3 regions of the Terrisporobacter glycolicus ATCC 14880 genome follow, and region 1 is predicted to be linked to each of the others. Evidence: a T-box and tRNA genes for the amino acid it is inferred to sense, from the RefSeq annotation. Region 1 holds a T-box; the other regions hold tRNA genes.
What was found. The T-box of region 1 lies ahead of asnS (asparagine--tRNA ligase). A T-box ahead of a tRNA ligase gene usually reads a tRNA of that ligase, here a tRNA-Asn.

Region 2: it encodes a tRNA-Asn, which carries the amino acid that the T-box ahead of asnS (asparagine--tRNA ligase) is inferred to sense. The anticodon was not compared.
Region 3: it encodes a tRNA-Asn, which carries the amino acid that the T-box ahead of asnS (asparagine--tRNA ligase) is inferred to sense. The anticodon was not compared.

Annotation. Positions count from the first base shown of each region.
Region 1 covers NZ_CP117523.1:1,332,439-1,337,796, forward strand. The annotation lists gene cspC (bile acid germinant receptor pseudoprotease CspC) at 1-1,457, shown strand, start outside; gene TEGL_RS06600 (CDIF630_02480 family spore surface protein) at 1,570-1,785, shown strand; T-box leader at 1,957-2,203, shown strand; gene asnS (asparagine--tRNA ligase) at 2,395-3,792, shown strand; gene TEGL_RS06610 (S8 family peptidase) at 3,881-5,358, shown strand, end outside.
Region 2 covers NZ_CP117523.1:41,105-46,462, reverse strand. The annotation lists tRNA gene TEGL_RS00395 (tRNA-His) at 1-71, opposite strand, end outside; tRNA gene TEGL_RS00390 (tRNA-Pro) at 110-186, opposite strand; tRNA gene TEGL_RS00385 (tRNA-Ile) at 198-274, opposite strand; tRNA gene TEGL_RS00380 (tRNA-Met) at 300-376, opposite strand; tRNA gene TEGL_RS00375 (tRNA-Phe) at 391-466, opposite strand; tRNA gene TEGL_RS00370 (tRNA-Ser) at 470-558, opposite strand; tRNA gene TEGL_RS00365 (tRNA-Gln) at 612-687, opposite strand; tRNA gene TEGL_RS00360 (tRNA-Arg) at 697-773, opposite strand; tRNA gene TEGL_RS00355 (tRNA-Leu) at 789-872, opposite strand; tRNA gene TEGL_RS00350 (tRNA-Tyr) at 884-968, opposite strand; tRNA gene TEGL_RS00345 (tRNA-Thr) at 980-1,054, opposite strand; tRNA gene TEGL_RS00340 (tRNA-Asp) at 1,070-1,146, opposite strand; tRNA gene TEGL_RS00335 (tRNA-Val) at 1,162-1,237, opposite strand; tRNA gene TEGL_RS00330 (tRNA-Gly) at 1,253-1,326, opposite strand; tRNA gene TEGL_RS00325 (tRNA-Glu) at 1,328-1,402, opposite strand; tRNA gene TEGL_RS00320 (tRNA-Leu) at 1,452-1,541, opposite strand; tRNA gene TEGL_RS00315 (tRNA-Asn) at 1,549-1,623, opposite strand; tRNA gene TEGL_RS00310 (tRNA-Cys) at 1,627-1,701, opposite strand; tRNA gene TEGL_RS00305 (tRNA-Lys) at 1,710-1,785, opposite strand; tRNA gene TEGL_RS00300 (tRNA-His) at 1,795-1,871, opposite strand; tRNA gene TEGL_RS00295 (tRNA-Pro) at 1,887-1,963, opposite strand; tRNA gene TEGL_RS00290 (tRNA-Ile) at 1,975-2,051, opposite strand; tRNA gene TEGL_RS00285 (tRNA-Met) at 2,075-2,151, opposite strand; tRNA gene TEGL_RS00280 (tRNA-Phe) at 2,166-2,241, opposite strand; tRNA gene TEGL_RS00275 (tRNA-Ser) at 2,245-2,333, opposite strand; tRNA gene TEGL_RS00270 (tRNA-Lys) at 2,341-2,416, opposite strand; tRNA gene TEGL_RS00265 (tRNA-Gln) at 2,426-2,501, opposite strand; tRNA gene TEGL_RS00260 (tRNA-Arg) at 2,511-2,587, opposite strand; tRNA gene TEGL_RS00255 (tRNA-Gly) at 2,608-2,682, opposite strand; tRNA gene TEGL_RS00250 (tRNA-Leu) at 2,704-2,787, opposite strand; tRNA gene TEGL_RS00245 (tRNA-Tyr) at 2,798-2,882, opposite strand; tRNA gene TEGL_RS00240 (tRNA-Thr) at 2,889-2,963, opposite strand; tRNA gene TEGL_RS00235 (tRNA-Asp) at 2,985-3,061, opposite strand; tRNA gene TEGL_RS00230 (tRNA-Val) at 3,077-3,152, opposite strand; tRNA gene TEGL_RS00225 (tRNA-Gly) at 3,167-3,240, opposite strand; tRNA gene TEGL_RS00220 (tRNA-Glu) at 3,242-3,316, opposite strand; tRNA gene TEGL_RS00215 (tRNA-Met) at 3,330-3,405, opposite strand; tRNA gene TEGL_RS00210 (tRNA-Leu) at 3,415-3,504, opposite strand; tRNA gene TEGL_RS00205 (tRNA-Asn) at 3,512-3,586, opposite strand; rRNA gene rrf (5S ribosomal RNA) at 3,592-3,708, opposite strand; rRNA gene TEGL_RS00195 (23S ribosomal RNA) at 3,829-5,358, opposite strand, start outside.
Region 3 covers NZ_CP117523.1:3,937,622-3,942,979, reverse strand. The annotation lists rRNA gene TEGL_RS19195 (23S ribosomal RNA) at 1-2,070, shown strand, start outside; rRNA gene rrf (5S ribosomal RNA) at 2,276-2,392, shown strand; tRNA gene TEGL_RS19185 (tRNA-Asn) at 2,398-2,472, shown strand; tRNA gene TEGL_RS19180 (tRNA-Glu) at 2,496-2,570, shown strand; tRNA gene TEGL_RS19175 (tRNA-Val) at 2,575-2,650, shown strand; tRNA gene TEGL_RS19170 (tRNA-Asp) at 2,668-2,744, shown strand; tRNA gene TEGL_RS19165 (tRNA-Thr) at 2,762-2,836, shown strand; tRNA gene TEGL_RS19160 (tRNA-Tyr) at 2,846-2,930, shown strand; tRNA gene TEGL_RS19155 (tRNA-Gly) at 2,942-3,015, shown strand; tRNA gene TEGL_RS19150 (tRNA-Arg) at 3,026-3,102, shown strand; tRNA gene TEGL_RS19145 (tRNA-Gln) at 3,108-3,183, shown strand; tRNA gene TEGL_RS19140 (tRNA-Lys) at 3,193-3,268, shown strand; tRNA gene TEGL_RS19135 (tRNA-Ser) at 3,278-3,366, shown strand; tRNA gene TEGL_RS19130 (tRNA-Ser) at 3,373-3,465, shown strand; tRNA gene TEGL_RS19125 (tRNA-Pro) at 3,473-3,549, shown strand; tRNA gene TEGL_RS19120 (tRNA-Ile) at 3,559-3,635, shown strand; tRNA gene TEGL_RS19115 (tRNA-Trp) at 3,646-3,721, shown strand; tRNA gene TEGL_RS19110 (tRNA-Pro) at 3,758-3,834, shown strand; tRNA gene TEGL_RS19105 (tRNA-Ile) at 3,841-3,917, shown strand; tRNA gene TEGL_RS19100 (tRNA-Phe) at 3,921-3,996, shown strand; rRNA gene TEGL_RS19095 (16S ribosomal RNA) at 4,120-5,358, shown strand, end outside.

The sequences.
Region 1 (5,358 bases):
TAACTGCTTCTGGTATAAGTACTTTTAATATTCCGTATGTAAATTTAACAGGAGAGGGTATTTTAGTTGCCATAATAGATTCTGGAATAGACTACTTACACCCAGACTTTATAAAAGAAGATGGAACCAGTAAAATAGTATCCATATGGAATCAAGAAAGTGATAAGTCAAAACCACCGAGTGTTATGACTTTTGGCTCAGAATACTCAAATGAAGAAATAAACCAGGCAATAAAAAATAGCAATGGAGATTTATGTACAGATGAAATTGGTACGGGGACTATTGCGGCAGGAATTGTTGCTTCTGGAGGAAAAATAAAAGAATCTTATAAAGGAATTGCTCCAAATGCGGAGTTAATAGTAGTTAAATTAAGGGAATATAAAGACACCTATAGTAAAGAAAGAATAAATTATGAGAGTTCAGATTTTTTTGCAGCCATTTCTTATGTAATTTCTGTATCGAAAAAATTAAATAAGCCTTTAATAATTAACTTTTCCATTGGTGCGACATCAACATCATTATATAATTTATCAATTCTTAATACTTTTACAGAGTTATCTCAATCAGGAATAGTAATTGTAAGTGGTGCAGGAAATGAAGGAAATACAGATATACATTATTCTGGAAAATTTAGTAAAGGTACATCATTTAATAAAAACGATTATCAAGATGTGATATTACAAGAAGGAGATGGTACAAATATTGATATTACTATAAATTTTCTTGGACCAGATAAAATTAAAGTAGCTATAATATCACCATCTGGTGAAATTAGTCAGTTATCTGAATATGTTCCTGATAATTATAAAATTAATGGTAGTTTCAATTTAGAAAATACAGATTATTCTATAGAATATATTTTACCTTGGTTGCTATCAGGTGGTACTGTTATAAAAATTAAATTAAGAGATATTAAACCAGGTATTTGGACTATTAGAATTATTCCAGAGTATATTATAAATGGTAATTATAATTTATATATACCAAATAGAAATATCATATCTCCAACAACAAGATTTTTAGATGGGGATTCGTCTTATACTATTACTAGATTTGGTCTTTTGAAATATGCAATAACGGTAGGAGTTTATAATGAAAAAACAAATTCTATGTGGCTTGGGTCATCTAAAGGACCTCACGGTGAAAGACAAATAAAACCTGATATTGTAGCTTCTGGTGTAGATGTTATTTCTACTTTTCTTAATAACACCTATAACACAGGAACAGGGAGTGGAATAAGTTCTTCTATAGTTTGTGGAATTTTAGCATTAATAATGGAGTATATTTTAAAACAAACTCATTTACCAAGATATTCTCTTTACAATGAGCCGCTAAAAACATATTTAATGATTGGGGCGACCCAAAATAGTCTGTATATTTACCCAAACATATCGCAAGGTTATGGTCTATTAAATTATCAAAATACATTAATAAAAATTGCTAAAAATATTGATTAAATTTGTTATAAAAATAAAATTAAATATGAATTATTATAGAAATTTAGTGAAAAATAATAAAAAGGTGATAAAGGAGGACAAATAATAATTATTATTTATAAGGAGGCATAACTTGAATACAAAAAAAGACAATGTAAATCATGGAGTTAGCAGACAACTTAGTGGAAAAGACAATGACAGATTATACTCAACTACTCCAGTGAATAATGCTTATACAGCAGCGATACTAGATAAAAATGAGGAGTATCCAGATAGTAAGGTTTCCATCCCTTCTTTAGAAAGTGTAATAGAAGCAAAAGATTGGGTAGATAATGGAAGTAGAACTTAAAATACTAAATTAAAATAGGGAGTTCAGCTCCCTATTTTAATTTACTAAAATTAAGCATTAGTGTAAATGTAACTTTATATATAAAATATAATAAATAATATTTAAAAAATACATATTGACATTACCTATTAATTGATATATTATTTAAATTACTAAAATTAATAAACTAAAATAAATGCTATGAAGGGAAGAGTAGTTATATTTTGAAGTTGAAGCGAGCTGGTTATGGTGGGAGTCCAGTACAGATTATATAGTGAAAAACATCCTCGAGCTACTAAGAGAAATCTTTTAAGAGAGTAGATTTAGTCGGAACCAAACCGTTATCATATTGGTGATGTATAATAGTACATTAATAGAGTTGAACTTGATTAAAGTTAAATTAGGTGGTACCGCGGAAGTATAGTCTTTCGTCCTAAGTATTTAGGATGAAAGGCTTTTTTTATTTTAATTATTGTATTTAATTAAAACTGTATAAATCGGTAAAATTAAGGCAATAAAAATAAAAAATTAGCTTTTTAAACAATATTTTCTTATTTCAATTAATGTATAATATTAATAAAGAATATTTTTAAATAAAATAGATAAAATACTTAAGTAGGAGGTAAAATTATGCAAAAAAATTTTATAGAAATAAAAGATCTTTACAGAGATAAAGAACAATATATAGAAAAAGATGTAAAAATAGCTGGATGGATAAGAACATCTAGAATATCAAAAAACTTTGGATTTATAGAACTAAATGATGGTTCTTTCTTCAAAAATATGCAAGTTGTTTTAGATGATAAATTAGAAAACTTTAAAGAAATAGGAAAGTTACCAATAAGTTCTTCTGTATTAGTTGAAGGTAAATTAGTAGCTACAGAAGGAGCTAAACAACCTGTTGAAATACATGCAACGAAAATAGTACTAGAAGGGGAATCAGATAATTCATATCCTCTACAAAAGAAAAGACATACGGTAGAATACCTAAGAACAATTGCTCACTTAAGACCAAGAAGTAATATGTTCTCAGCTGTATTTAGAGTAAGAAGTGTGGCAGCTTATGCTGTACATAAATTCTTCCAAGAAAGAAACTTTGTATATTCTCACTCTCCAATAATAACAGGTAGTGACTGTGAAGGTGCAGGAGAAATGTTTAGAATAACAACTCTAGACTTAGATAATGTTCCTAAAACTGAAGAAGGAAAAATAGATTACTCTGAAGATTTCTTTGGAAAAGAAGCTAACTTAACAGTTTCAGGACAATTAAACGCAGAAATAATGGCACTTGCATTTAGAAATGTTTATACATTTGGACCAACTTTCAGAGCAGAAAACTCTTATACAGGGAGACATGCTTCAGAATTCTGGATGATAGAACCAGAAATAGCTTTTGCTGATTTAGAAGATAATATGGAACTTGCTGAAGATATGGTAAAATACATAATAAATTATGTATTAGAGCATTGTCCAGAAGAAATGGAATTCTTTAATGCATTTGTAGACAAAGGATTATTAGAAAGATTAAAAAATATAGTAAGCTCTGATTTCATAAGAATAACTTATACTAAAGCAGTAGAATTATTACTTGAATGTGGAGAAAAATTTGAATACCCAGTAGAGTGGGGAATAGATTTACAAACTGAGCATGAAAGATATATTACAGAACAAATATATAAAGCTCCAGTATTTGTAACTGACTATCCAAAAGATATAAAAGCATTCTACATGAGATTAAACGAAGATGGAAAAACAGTTAGAGCTATGGACTTATTAGTTCCAGGTGTTGGAGAAATCATCGGAGGATCTCAAAGAGAAGAAAGACACGATGTATTATTAGAAAGAATCGATGAATTCGAATTAAATAGAGAAGATTACTGGTGGTACTTAGAACTTAGAAAATTCGGTACTGCTACTCACTCAGGATTTGGTTTAGGATTTGAAAGAATGATAATGTACTTAACAGGTGTATCAAACATAAGAGACGTTATACCATTCCCTAGAACTCCTAAAAACTGCGAGTTCTAATTAAAATAATAAAATATAAGAACTTATTATAATTTAATTATAATAAGTTCTTTTTTTGTATATATATTAATATAGCCTTTTACAGGAGGTGATTAATATAAAAAAGATAAGTATTAATTTTGATGATGATTCAAATAAAACTATTTTCTTTCAAGTTTCACAAGAAGAAAGAAAAGTTGATATTCACATTTACACAGATTTTAATGAAGATTTTCAAGTATGTATTATAAACCCAAATAATAAAAGATCTAAATTTATTTCAAATGATATGCCAATTATAAAAAATAAAATAGATAATATTAAAATAAAGGGAGAGACATATATATTTAATGAAAATAGTTACCATAAGAAAATAAGAATTACATTAGTAGCAAATGATGAAAAAGAAAATATATGTGAAGGTAAATGGAAACTTTTATTTATACCTAAGGATAAAGTAAGAGGAACAATTAATGTTTATGTTAATTCTTCTAATTATTTTTATGATTTAAAAAAGCTTATGAAGTTAAATAGACAGTTGCCATCGTATTTTAATACTACGAATAACTATGTTATTTTATATAAACCAGGTTTTGAAGAAGGTTTAAAAGAAATAGCTCCTAATTACGATTTTTTAAAAATAAGTGATGACTTAGGTGTGCTATCTGCATATGTTAATCATCAAGATATAAATTCAGTAGAAACGTTAAGAAATGTATTATCTATTAATAGTATAGATAGAATTTTAAGCCTTGTAAGCCCAAACTCACTTTCAATTATTACACAAGGAACCACAAATGGTGTTAATGCAAATGAAGAAATAGGAGTAAATTTTTTTAAAAAAAATCCAAACTTATCTTTAAGTGGAAAAGGAGTACTAATTGGTTTAATTGATACAGGGATAGATTATTTACATCCAGATTTTATATACGATGATAACACGACAAAAATTGTATCATTATGGGATCAAAGTAAAGATGGTAAACCTCCACAAGGGTTTTACATTGGCAGTGAATATACTAAAGATGATATAAATAATGCAATACTAAATAATGACAATTCATTATCAATTGATGATGAGGGTAGTGGAACAATGTTAGCAGGAATATGCGCTGGAATGGGAAAAGTAAATGAAAATTATGTAGGTGTAGCTGAAGACGCAGAGTTAATAATAGTAAAAATGGGAAAATTTAATGGAAATTATAATAATGCAATGGTAACTGCAGGATTTGAGTATGTTAAGAAAAAAGCCAGAGAACTTCAAAGGCCAGTTGCAGTTAATTTTGGATTCGGAAATAATAGCCTTGCGGGAGTATCGGATAGAGATTTAAGTGATTTAACTTTTTATGAAAAAGGAGTTTCTTTAGTAAATGCAGCGGGCAATGAAGGAAATACAGATACTCATAATAGTGGAAGGTTATTATATAAAAATGATGTAAAAACCATAGAATTAGAAGTTAGTAATTTTGAAGAAAGTATTAATATTGATATATGGCTTAATAAACCAGATATAGCAAGAGTAGCTGTATTATCACCTAGTGGTGAATTAACTAGAGATGTAGATGTATCTATATATAGTACAATAGT
Region 2 (5,358 bases), 1.3 Mb from region 1:
GGATAATGAGATTCGAACTCACGGCCTCCAGAGCCACAATCTGGCGCTCTAACCAACTGAGCTATACCCACCATAATCTAATGCACTAGTTTTTTGTTTTTTTAGTTGATGGTCGAGGTGAAGGGACTCGAACCCCCGGCCCCATGGTCCCAAACCAAGTGCGCTACCAAACTGCGCTACACCTCGAACTAAAAAAGTGGTGGACCATCAGGGACTCGAACCCCGGACCTACCGGTTATGAGCCGGGCGCTCTAACCAACTGAGCTAATGGTCCACGTTATGTGTTATTAAAGTTTAAATGGTAGCGGTAACAGGAGTCGAACCTGTGACCTTTCGGGTATGAACCGAACGCTCTAGCCAACTAAGCTATACCGCCACGTTATTTGAATATGGTGCCCAGAGGCGGAATCGAACCACCGACACGGGGATTTTCAGTCCCCTGCTCTACCGACTGAGCTATCTGGGCATCTGGCGGAGAGGGTGGGATTCGAACCCACGGTGCCGTTAAGCATCACTGGTTTTCAAGACCAGCTCCTTAAACCACTCGGACACCTCTCCTTATAGTTTCCCTATATGCTCTATCAAGCGAGCACTAAGTTGCTAATTTAATATGGCTGGGGATGCAGGACTCGAACCTACGCATGCATGAGTCAAAGTCATGTGCCTTACCGACTTGGCTAATCCCCAATATATAAGTGGTGAGCGCACAGGGATTCGAACCCCGGACACACGCCTTAGAAGGGCGTTGCTCTATCCAGCTGAGCTATGCACCCACATTATAAAAAAAGTGGTGCGGATGAAGGGAGTCGAACCCCCACGCCAATGGCGCTAGATCCTAAGTCTAGTGCGTCTGCCAATTCCGCCACATCCGCGTACTTTAAGTTGGTGGAGGATGGTGGATTCGAACCACCGAAAGCACAGCTAACAGATTTACAGTCTGCCCCCTTTGGCCACTCGGGAAATCCTCCGCATATATAAATGGAGCTGGTGATAGGAATCGAACCTACAACCTGCTGATTACAAGTCAGCTGCTCTACCGTTGAGCCACACCAGCTTAGATAAAATTAAATGGCGACCTGGAAGGGGTTCGAACCCTCGACCTCCAGCGTGACAGGCTGGCATTCTAACCAACTGAACTACCAGGCCGCGTTTGTGTTTTTATGGTGGGACCAACAGGGCTCGAACCTGTGACCCCCTGCTTGTAAGGCAGGTGCTCTCCCAGCTGAGCTATGGTCCCGGGATAAATTAAAATTGGAGCGGGTGAAGGGGATCGAACCCTCACAGCCGGCTTGGAAGGCCGGAACTCTACCATTGAGCTACACCCGCATGGTGACTCATAGGGGAATCGAACCCCTGTTACCGCCGTGAAAGGGCGGTGTCTTGACCGCTTGACCAATGAGCCATTCATATGTCATTTACTTTTTTGCGTCTACCCATTCGTCTCGCAAAATTGGTGCCGAAGACCGGAATCGAACCGGTACGAAAGTATAAGTTTCGCAGGATTTTAAGTCCTGTGCGTCTGCCAGTTCCGCCACTTCGGCACTTTCTTGGCTCCAAGGGAGGGACTCGAACCCTCAGCCTATCGGTTAACAGCCGAGTGCTCCACCGTTGAGCTACCTTGGAATATGGAGGCGACACCCAGATTCGAACTGGGGATGAAGGAGTTGCAGTCCTCTACCTTAGCCACTTGGTCATGTCGCCATATTTAGTGGTGACCCATCGGAGATTCGAACTCCGGACACCTTGATTAAAAGTCAAGTGCTCTACCGACTGAGCTAATGAGTCATATGTTTATGGGGTGGATAATGAGATTCGAACTCACGGCCTCCAGAGCCACAATCTGGCGCTCTAACCAACTGAGCTATACCCACCATAATTGATAAAAGTGGTCGAGGTGAAGGGACTCGAACCCCCGGCCCCATGGTCCCAAACCAAGTGCGCTACCAAACTGCGCTACACCTCGAACTAAAAAAGTGGTGGACCATCAGGGACTCGAACCCCAGACCTACCGGTTATGAGCCGGGCGCTCTAACCAACTGAGCTAATGGTCCACGTTATATTATTAAAATTAAAATGGTAGCGGTAACAGGAGTCGAACCTGTGACCTTTCGGGTATGAACCGAACGCTCTAGCCAACTAAGCTATACCGCCACAATATTTAAATATGGTGCCCAGAGGCGGAATCGAACCACCGACACGGGGATTTTCAGTCCCCTGCTCTACCGACTGAGCTATCTGGGCATCTGGCGGAGAGGGTGGGATTCGAACCCACGGTGCCGTTAAGCATCACTGGTTTTCAAGACCAGCTCCTTAAACCACTCGGACACCTCTCCAGGTTAATGGTGACCCATCGGAGATTCGAACTCCGGACACCTTGATTAAAAGTCAAGTGCTCTACCGACTGAGCTAATGAGTCATATTTATATGGCTGGGGATGCAGGACTCGAACCTACGCATGCATGAGTCAAAGTCATGTGCCTTACCGACTTGGCTAATCCCCAATATATAAGTGGTGAGCGCACAGGGATTCGAACCCCGGACACACGCCTTAGAAGGGCGTTGCTCTATCCAGCTGAGCTATGCACCCACATATATTGTTTGTTTTGTTGGAGCGGGAAACGAGATTCGAACTCGCGACTTCAACCTTGGCAAGGTTGCGCTCTACCACTGAACTATTCCCGCATTTTAGGTATAGTTAAAAAGTGGTGCGGATGAAGGGAGTCGAACCCCCACGCCAATGGCGCTAGATCCTAAGTCTAGTGCGTCTGCCAATTCCGCCACATCCGCATACTTCTTTTGGTGGAGGATGGTGGATTCGAACCACCGAAAGCACAGCTAACAGATTTACAGTCTGCCCCCTTTGGCCACTCGGGAAATCCTCCGTATTATGGAGCTGGTGATAGGAATCGAACCTACAACCTGCTGATTACAAGTCAGCTGCTCTACCGTTGAGCCACACCAGCATATTATTCTTAGAAGTATTATGGCGACCTGGAAGGGGTTCGAACCCTCGACCTCCAGCGTGACAGGCTGGCATTCTAACCAACTGAACTACCAGGCCGCATTTATATTTTTTTGGTGGGACCAACAGGGCTCGAACCTGTGACCCCCTGCTTGTAAGGCAGGTGCTCTCCCAGCTGAGCTATGATCCCGGGATAAATTAAAATGGAGCGGGTGAAGGGGATCGAACCCTCACAGCCGGCTTGGAAGGCCGGAACTCTACCATTGAGCTACACCCGCATGGTGACTCATAGGGGAATCGAACCCCTGTTACCGCCGTGAAAGGGCGGTGTCTTGACCGCTTGACCAATGAGCCATATATATTAAAATGGTTGCGGAGACAGGACTCGAACCTGTGACCTTCGGGTTATGAGCCCGACGAGCTGCCAACTGCTCCACTCCGCGATATTAATTTGGTGCCGAAGACCGGAATCGAACCGGTACGAAAGTATAAGTTTCGCAGGATTTTAAGTCCTGTGCGTCTGCCAGTTCCGCCACTTCGGCACTTTCTTGGCTCCAAGGGAGGGACTCGAACCCTCAGCCTATCGGTTAACAGCCGAGTGCTCCACCGTTGAGCTACCTTGGAACATTACGTGGCTACGTGCTACTCTCCCAGGAGGTCGCCCTCCAAGTACCATCGCCGCTCAAGAGCTTAACTTCTGTGTTCGGAATGGGAACAGGTGTATCCTCTTTGCTATAATAACCACATTTTTTTGCTGAACAAGTATTATAATAACATTTTTTTTAAATCTTGTCAACTTTTTTTTCATTTTTTGAAAGTTTTAGTGCTTTCAAAACTGCTAACATTTAATGTTTACATCATATTTATTGGTCAAGTCCTCGACCTATTAGTATCAGTAAGCTACATATGTTACCACACTTCCACCTCTGACCTATCAACCATGTAGTCTTCATGGGGTCTTAACCTTACGGTGGGAAATCTTATCTTGAAGTAGGCTTCGCGCTTAGATGCTTTCAGCGCTTATCCTTTCCGTACTTAGCTACCCAGCTATGCCCTTGGCAGAACAACTGGTACACCAGCGGTACGTCCATCCCGGTCCTCTCGTACTAAGGACAGGTCTCCTCAAATTTCCTACGCCTGCGACGGATAGGGACCGAACTGTCTCACGACGTTCTGAACCCAGCTCGCGTACCACTTTAATGGGCGAACAGCCCAACCCTTGGGACCTACTACAGCCCCAGGATGTGATGAGCCGACATCGAGGTGCCAAACCTCCCCGTCGATGTGGACTCTTGGGGGAGATCAGCCTGTTATCCCCAGGGTAGCTTTTATCCGTTGAGCGATGGCCCTTCCATGCGGTACCACCGGATCACTAAGTCCGACTTTCGTCCTTGCTCGACCTGTATGTCTTGCAATCAAGCTCTCTTCTGCCTTTACACTCTACGTACGATTTCCGACCGTACTGAGAGAACCTTTGAGCGCCTCCGTTACTCTTTAGGAGGCGACCGCCCCAGTCAAACTGTCCACCTGACAGTGTCCCACTACCTGATTCAAGGCAGCTGGTTAGAATCCCAGTACTACAAGGGTGGTATCCCAAGGATGGCTCCACACAGACTGACGTCCATGCTTCATAGCCTCCCACCTATCCTGTACATGTAGCACCGAGACTCAATGTCAAGCTACAGTAAAGCTCCATGGGGTCTTTCCGTCCTGTCGCAGGTAACCGGCATCTTCACCGGTATTACAATTTCACCCAGTCTGTTGTTGAGACAGTGCCCAAATCGTTACGCCTTTCGTGCGGGTCGGAACTTACCCGACAAGGAATTTCGCTACCTTAGGACCGTTATAGTTACGGCCGCCGTTTACTGGGGCTTAAGTTCACTGCTTCGGTTACCCTAACAGATCCCCTTAACCTTCCAGCACCGGGCAGGCGTCAGCTCCTATACATCGTCTTGCGACTTAGCAGAAACCTATGTTTTTGGTAAACAGTCGCTTGGGCCTATTCTCTGCGGCCATGTTTCCATGGCACCCCTTCTCCCTAAGTTACGGGGTCATTTTGCCGAGTTCCTTAACAACAGTTCTCTGGCTGGCCTTAGGATACTCTCCTCACCCACCTGTGTCGGTTTGCGGTACAGGCACCTTTAACCTCGATAGAGACTTTTCTCGACAGTGTGAAATCAGCTACTTCGCTACTAAATTTCGCTCCGCATCGTACTCCAGCATTATTCAGGCGGATTTGCCTACCTGAACTGCCTCAATACTTGCCCGCACATAACCAACAGTGCGGTTAGCTTATCCTACTGTGTCATCCCATTTCTCAAACGGTTATTGGTGGTACAGGAATATCAACCTGTTGTCCATCACCTACGCCTTTCGGCCTCGGCTTAGGTCCTGAC
Region 3 (5,358 bases), 1.4 Mb from region 1:
GAGCCCGGAGATAGCTGGTTCTCTCCGAAATAGCTTTAGGGCTAGCCTCAAGATTTAGAGAAACGGGGGTAGAGCACTGAATGTCCTAGGGGGTATTGCACTTACCGAAGACTATCAAACTCCGAATACCGTATTCTTATGCTTGGGAGTCAGACTGTGGGTGATAAGATTCATAGTCAAAAGGGCAACAGCCCAGATCGTCAGCTAAGGTCCCTAAATGTACGTTAAGTGGTAAAGGATGTGGGATTGCACAGACAACCAGGATGTTGGCTTAGAAGCAGCCACTCATTTAAAGAGTGCGTAATAGCTCACTGGTCGAGTGATCCTGCGCCGAAAATTTCCGGGGCTAAAACGTACTACCGAAGCTACGGCATCATTTATGATGGGTAGGAGAGCTTTCTATATGGATTGAAGCATTACCGTAAGGAGATGTGGACTGTATAGAAGTGAGAATGTTGGCATGAGTAGCGAGATGTGGGTGAGAATCCCACAGGCCGTAAACCCAAGGTTTCCAGGGGAAGGTTCGTCCGCCCTGGGTTAGTCAGGACCTAAGCCGAGGCCGAAAGGCGTAGGTGATGGACAACAGGTTGATATTCCTGTACCACCAATAACCGTTTGAGAAATGGGATGACACAGTAGGATAAGCTAACCGCACTGTTGGTTATGTGCGGGCAAGTATTGAGGCAGTTCAGGTAGGCAAATCCGCCTGAATAATGCTGGGGTACGATGCGGAGCGAAATTTAGTAGCGAAGTAGCTGATTTCACACTGTCGAGAAAAGTCTCTATCGAGGTTAAAGGTGCCTGTACCGCAAACCGACACAGGTGGGTGAGGAGAGTATCCTAAGGCCAGCCAGAGAACTGTTGTTAAGGAACTCGGCAAAATGACCCCGTAACTTAGGGAGAAGGGGTGCCATGGAAACATGGCCGCAGAGAATAGGCCCAAGCGACTGTTTACCAAAAACATAGGTTTCTGCTAAGTCGCAAGACGATGTATAGGAGCTGACGCCTGCCCGGTGCTGGAAGGTTAAGGGGATCTGTTAGGGTAACCGAAGCAGTGAACTTAAGCCCCAGTAAACGGCGGCCGTAACTATAACGGTCCTAAGGTAGCGAAATTCCTTGTCGGGTAAGTTCCGACCCGCACGAAAGGCGTAACGATTTGGGCACTGTCTCAACAACAGACTGGGTGAAATTGTAATACCGGTGAAGATGCCGGTTACCTGCGACAGGACGGAAAGACCCCATGGAGCTTTACTGTAGCTTGACATTGAGTCTCGGTGCTACATGTACAGGATAGGTGGGAGGCTATGAAGCATGGACGTCAGTCTGTGTGGAGCCATCCTTGGGATACCACCCTTGTAGTACTGGGATTCTAACCAGCTGCCTTGAATCAGGTAGTGGGACACTGTCAGGTGGACAGTTTGACTGGGGCGGTCGCCTCCTAAAGAGTAACGGAGGCGCTCAAAGGTTCTCTCAGTACGGTCGGAAATCGTACGTAGAGTGTAAAGGCAGAAGAGAGCTTGATTGCAAGACATACAGGTCGAGCAAGGACGAAAGTCGGACTTAGTGATCCGGTGGTACCGCATGGAAGGGCCATCGCTCAACGGATAAAAGCTACCCTGGGGATAACAGGCTGATCTCCCCCAAGAGTCCACATCGACGGGGAGGTTTGGCACCTCGATGTCGGCTCATCACATCCTGGGGCTGTAGTAGGTCCCAAGGGTTGGGCTGTTCGCCCATTAAAGTGGTACGCGAGCTGGGTTCAGAACGTCGTGAGACAGTTCGGTCCCTATCCGTCGCAGGCGTAGGAAATTTGAGGAGACCTGTCCTTAGTACGAGAGGACCGGGATGGACGTACCGCTGGTGTACCAGTTGTTCTGCCAAGGGCATAGCTGGGTAGCTAAGTACGGAAAGGATAAGCGCTGAAAGCATCTAAGCGCGAAGCCTACTTCAAGATAAGATTTCCCACCGTAAGGTTAAGACCCCATGAAGACTACATGGTTGATAGGTCAGAGGTGGAAGTGTGGTAACATATGTAGCTTACTGATACTAATAGGTCGAGGACTTGACCAAAATAAACCTAAAGGTTAATATCGCCAACTAAATCTTTGATTATATAATTATAAGGAAGGTTTCAGTTGCTAAAAATAGTTAATGAAAACATTAAATGTTAGCAGTTTTGAAAGTATTAAAAATTTTCAAAAAAGTGTAACAAAAAGTTGACAATTATATATACAAATGTTAATATAATACTTGTCTAACGAAACATTTAAAATTATGTGGTTATTATAGCAAAGAGGATACACCTGTTCCCATTCCGAACACAGAAGTTAAGCTCTTGAGCGGCGATGGTACTTGGAGGGCGACCTCCTGGGAGAGTAGCACGTAGCCACGTAATATTCCAAGGTAGCTCAACGGTGGAGCACTCGGCTGTTAACCGATAGGCTGAGGGTTCGAGTCCCTCCCTTGGAGCCAAAAAACAAAATTTAAAATAACATGGCTCATTGGTCAAGCGGTCAAGACACCGCCCTTTCACGGCGGTAACAGGGGTTCGATTCCCCTATGAGTCACCATTATGGGACCATAGCTCAGCTGGGAGAGCACCTGCCTTACAAGCAGGGGGTCACAGGTTCGAGCCCTGTTGGTCCCACCATTAAAACATATAAATGCGGCCTGGTAGTTCAGTTGGTTAGAATGCCAGCCTGTCACGCTGGAGGTCGAGGGTTCGAACCCCTTCCAGGTCGCCATAAATATTTAACACTATGCTGGTGTGGCTCAACGGTAGAGCAGCTGACTTGTAATCAGCAGGTTGTAGGTTCGATTCCTATCACCAGCTCCAAAATTCTTAGGAGGATTTCCCGAGCGGCCAAAGGGGGCAGACTGTAAATCTGTTAGCGATGCTTTCGGTGGTTCGAATCCACCATCCTCCACCAAAGAAGTTTATGCGGGTGTAGCTCAATGGTAGAGTTCCGGCCTTCCAAGCCGGCTGTGAGGGTTCGATCCCCTTCACCCGCTCCATTTTAAATATGGGTGCATAGCTCAGCTGGATAGAGCAACGCCCTTCTAAGGCGTGTGTCCGGGGTTCGAATCCCTGTGCGCTCACCATATACTGGGGATTAGCCAAGTCGGTAAGGCACATGACTTTGACTCATGCATGCGTAGGTTCGAGTCCTGCATCCCCAGCCATACAAATATGACTCATTAGCTCAGTCGGTAGAGCACTTGACTTTTAATCAAGGTGTCCGGAGTTCGAATCTCCGATGGGTCACCATTAAAAATTGGAGAGGTGTCCGAGTGGTTTAAGGAGCTGGTCTTGAAAACCAGTGATGCTTAACGGCACCGTGGGTTCGAATCCCACCCTCTCCGCCAAAATATGGAGAAGTACTCAAGTGGCTCAAGAGGATCCCCTGCTAAGGGATTAGGCTGGATTAAACCGGTGCGAGGGTTCGAATCCCTCCTTCTCCGCCAGTTTTTACGAGGTGTAGCGCAGTTTGGTAGCGCACTTGGTTTGGGACCATGGGGCCGGGGGTTCGAGTCCCTTCACCTCGACCAGAATAATATGGACCATTAGCTCAGTTGGTTAGAGCGCCCGGCTCATAACCGGTAGGTCTGGGGTTCGAGTCCCTGATGGTCCACCATATTTAATATAGGGGTGTAGCTCAGTTGGTAGAGCGTCGGTCTCCAAAACCGTGCGCCGGGGGTTCGAGTCCCTCCACCCCTGCCAGAAAAATTTAAAACAGTATTTTACTAATTTATACTTCGAGGTGTAGCGCAGTTTGGTAGCGCACTTGGTTTGGGACCATGGGGCCGGGGGTTCGAGTCCCTTCACCTCGACCAAAATTAGGGCTTATAGCTCAGGTGGTTAGAGCGCACGCCTGATAAGCGTGAGGTCGCTGGTTCGAGTCCAGCTAGGCCCACCATTTGCCCAGATAGCTCAGTCGGTAGAGCAGGGGACTGAAAATCCCCGTGTCGGTGGTTCGATTCCGCCTCTGGGCACCACAAAGAACTTTGAAAATTAAACAGTAGGTTAACAATAAATTAATTCTTTAAGAATTAAACTGAAACAACAAACAAACCAAGCCAGATATTCAGATAATGATTAGTCTGAGCGATGGACAACTTTTTTATGAGAGTTTGATCCTGGCTCAGGATGAACGCTGGCGGCGTGCCTAACACATGCAAGTCGAGCGATTCACTTCGGTGAAGAGCGGCGGACGGGTGAGTAACGCGTGGGTAACCTGCCTCATACACATGGATAACATACCGAAAGGTATGCTAATACAGGATAACATAAGAGATTCACATGTATCTCTTATCAAAGCTCCGGCGGTATGAGATGGACCCGCGTCTGATTAGCTAGTTGGTAAGGTAACGGCTTACCAAGGCGACGATCAGTAGCCGACCTGAGAGGGTGATCGGCCACATTGGAACTGAGACACGGTCCAAACTCCTACGGGAGGCAGCAGTGGGGAATATTGCACAATGGGCGAAAGCCTGATGCAGCAACGCCGCGTGAGTGATGAAGGCCTTCGGGTCGTAAAACTCTGTCCTCAAGGAAGATAATGACGGTACTTGAGGAGGAAGCCCCGGCTAACTACGTGCCAGCAGCCGCGGTAATACGTAGGGGGCTAGCGTTATCCGGATTTACTGGGCGTAAAGGGTGCGTAGGTGGTTTCTTAAGTCAGGAGTGAAAGGCTACGGCTCAACCGTAGTAAGCTCTTGAAACTGGGAGACTTGAGTGCAGGAGAGGAAAGTGGAATTCCTAGTGTAGCGGTGAAATGCGTAGATATTAGGAGGAACACCAGTAGCGAAGGCGGCTTTCTGGACTGTAACTGACACTGAGGCACGAAAGCGTGGGGAGCGAACAGGATTAGATACCCTGGTAGTCCACGCCGTAAACGATGAGTACTAGGTGTCGGGGGTTACCCCCCTCGGTGCCGCAGCTAACGCATTAAGTACTCCGCCTGGGGAGTACGCTCGCAAGAGTGAAACTCAAAGGAATTGACGGGGACCCGCACAAGTAGCGGAGCATGTGGTTTAATTCGAAGCAACGCGAAGAACCTTACCTAAGCTTGACATCCTTTTGACCGATGCCTAATCGCATTTTTCCCTTCGGGGACAGAAGTGACAGGTGGTGCATGGTTGTCGTCAGCTCGTGTCGTGAGATGTTGGGTTAAGTCCCGCAACGAGCGCAACCCTTGCCTTTAGTTGCCAGCATTAAGTTGGGCACTCTAGAGGGACTGCCAGGGATAACCTGGAGGAAGGTGGGGATGACGTCAAATCATCATGCCCCTTATGCTTAGGGCTACACACGTGCTACAATGGGTGGTACAGAGGGCAGCCAAGTCGTGAGGCCGAGCT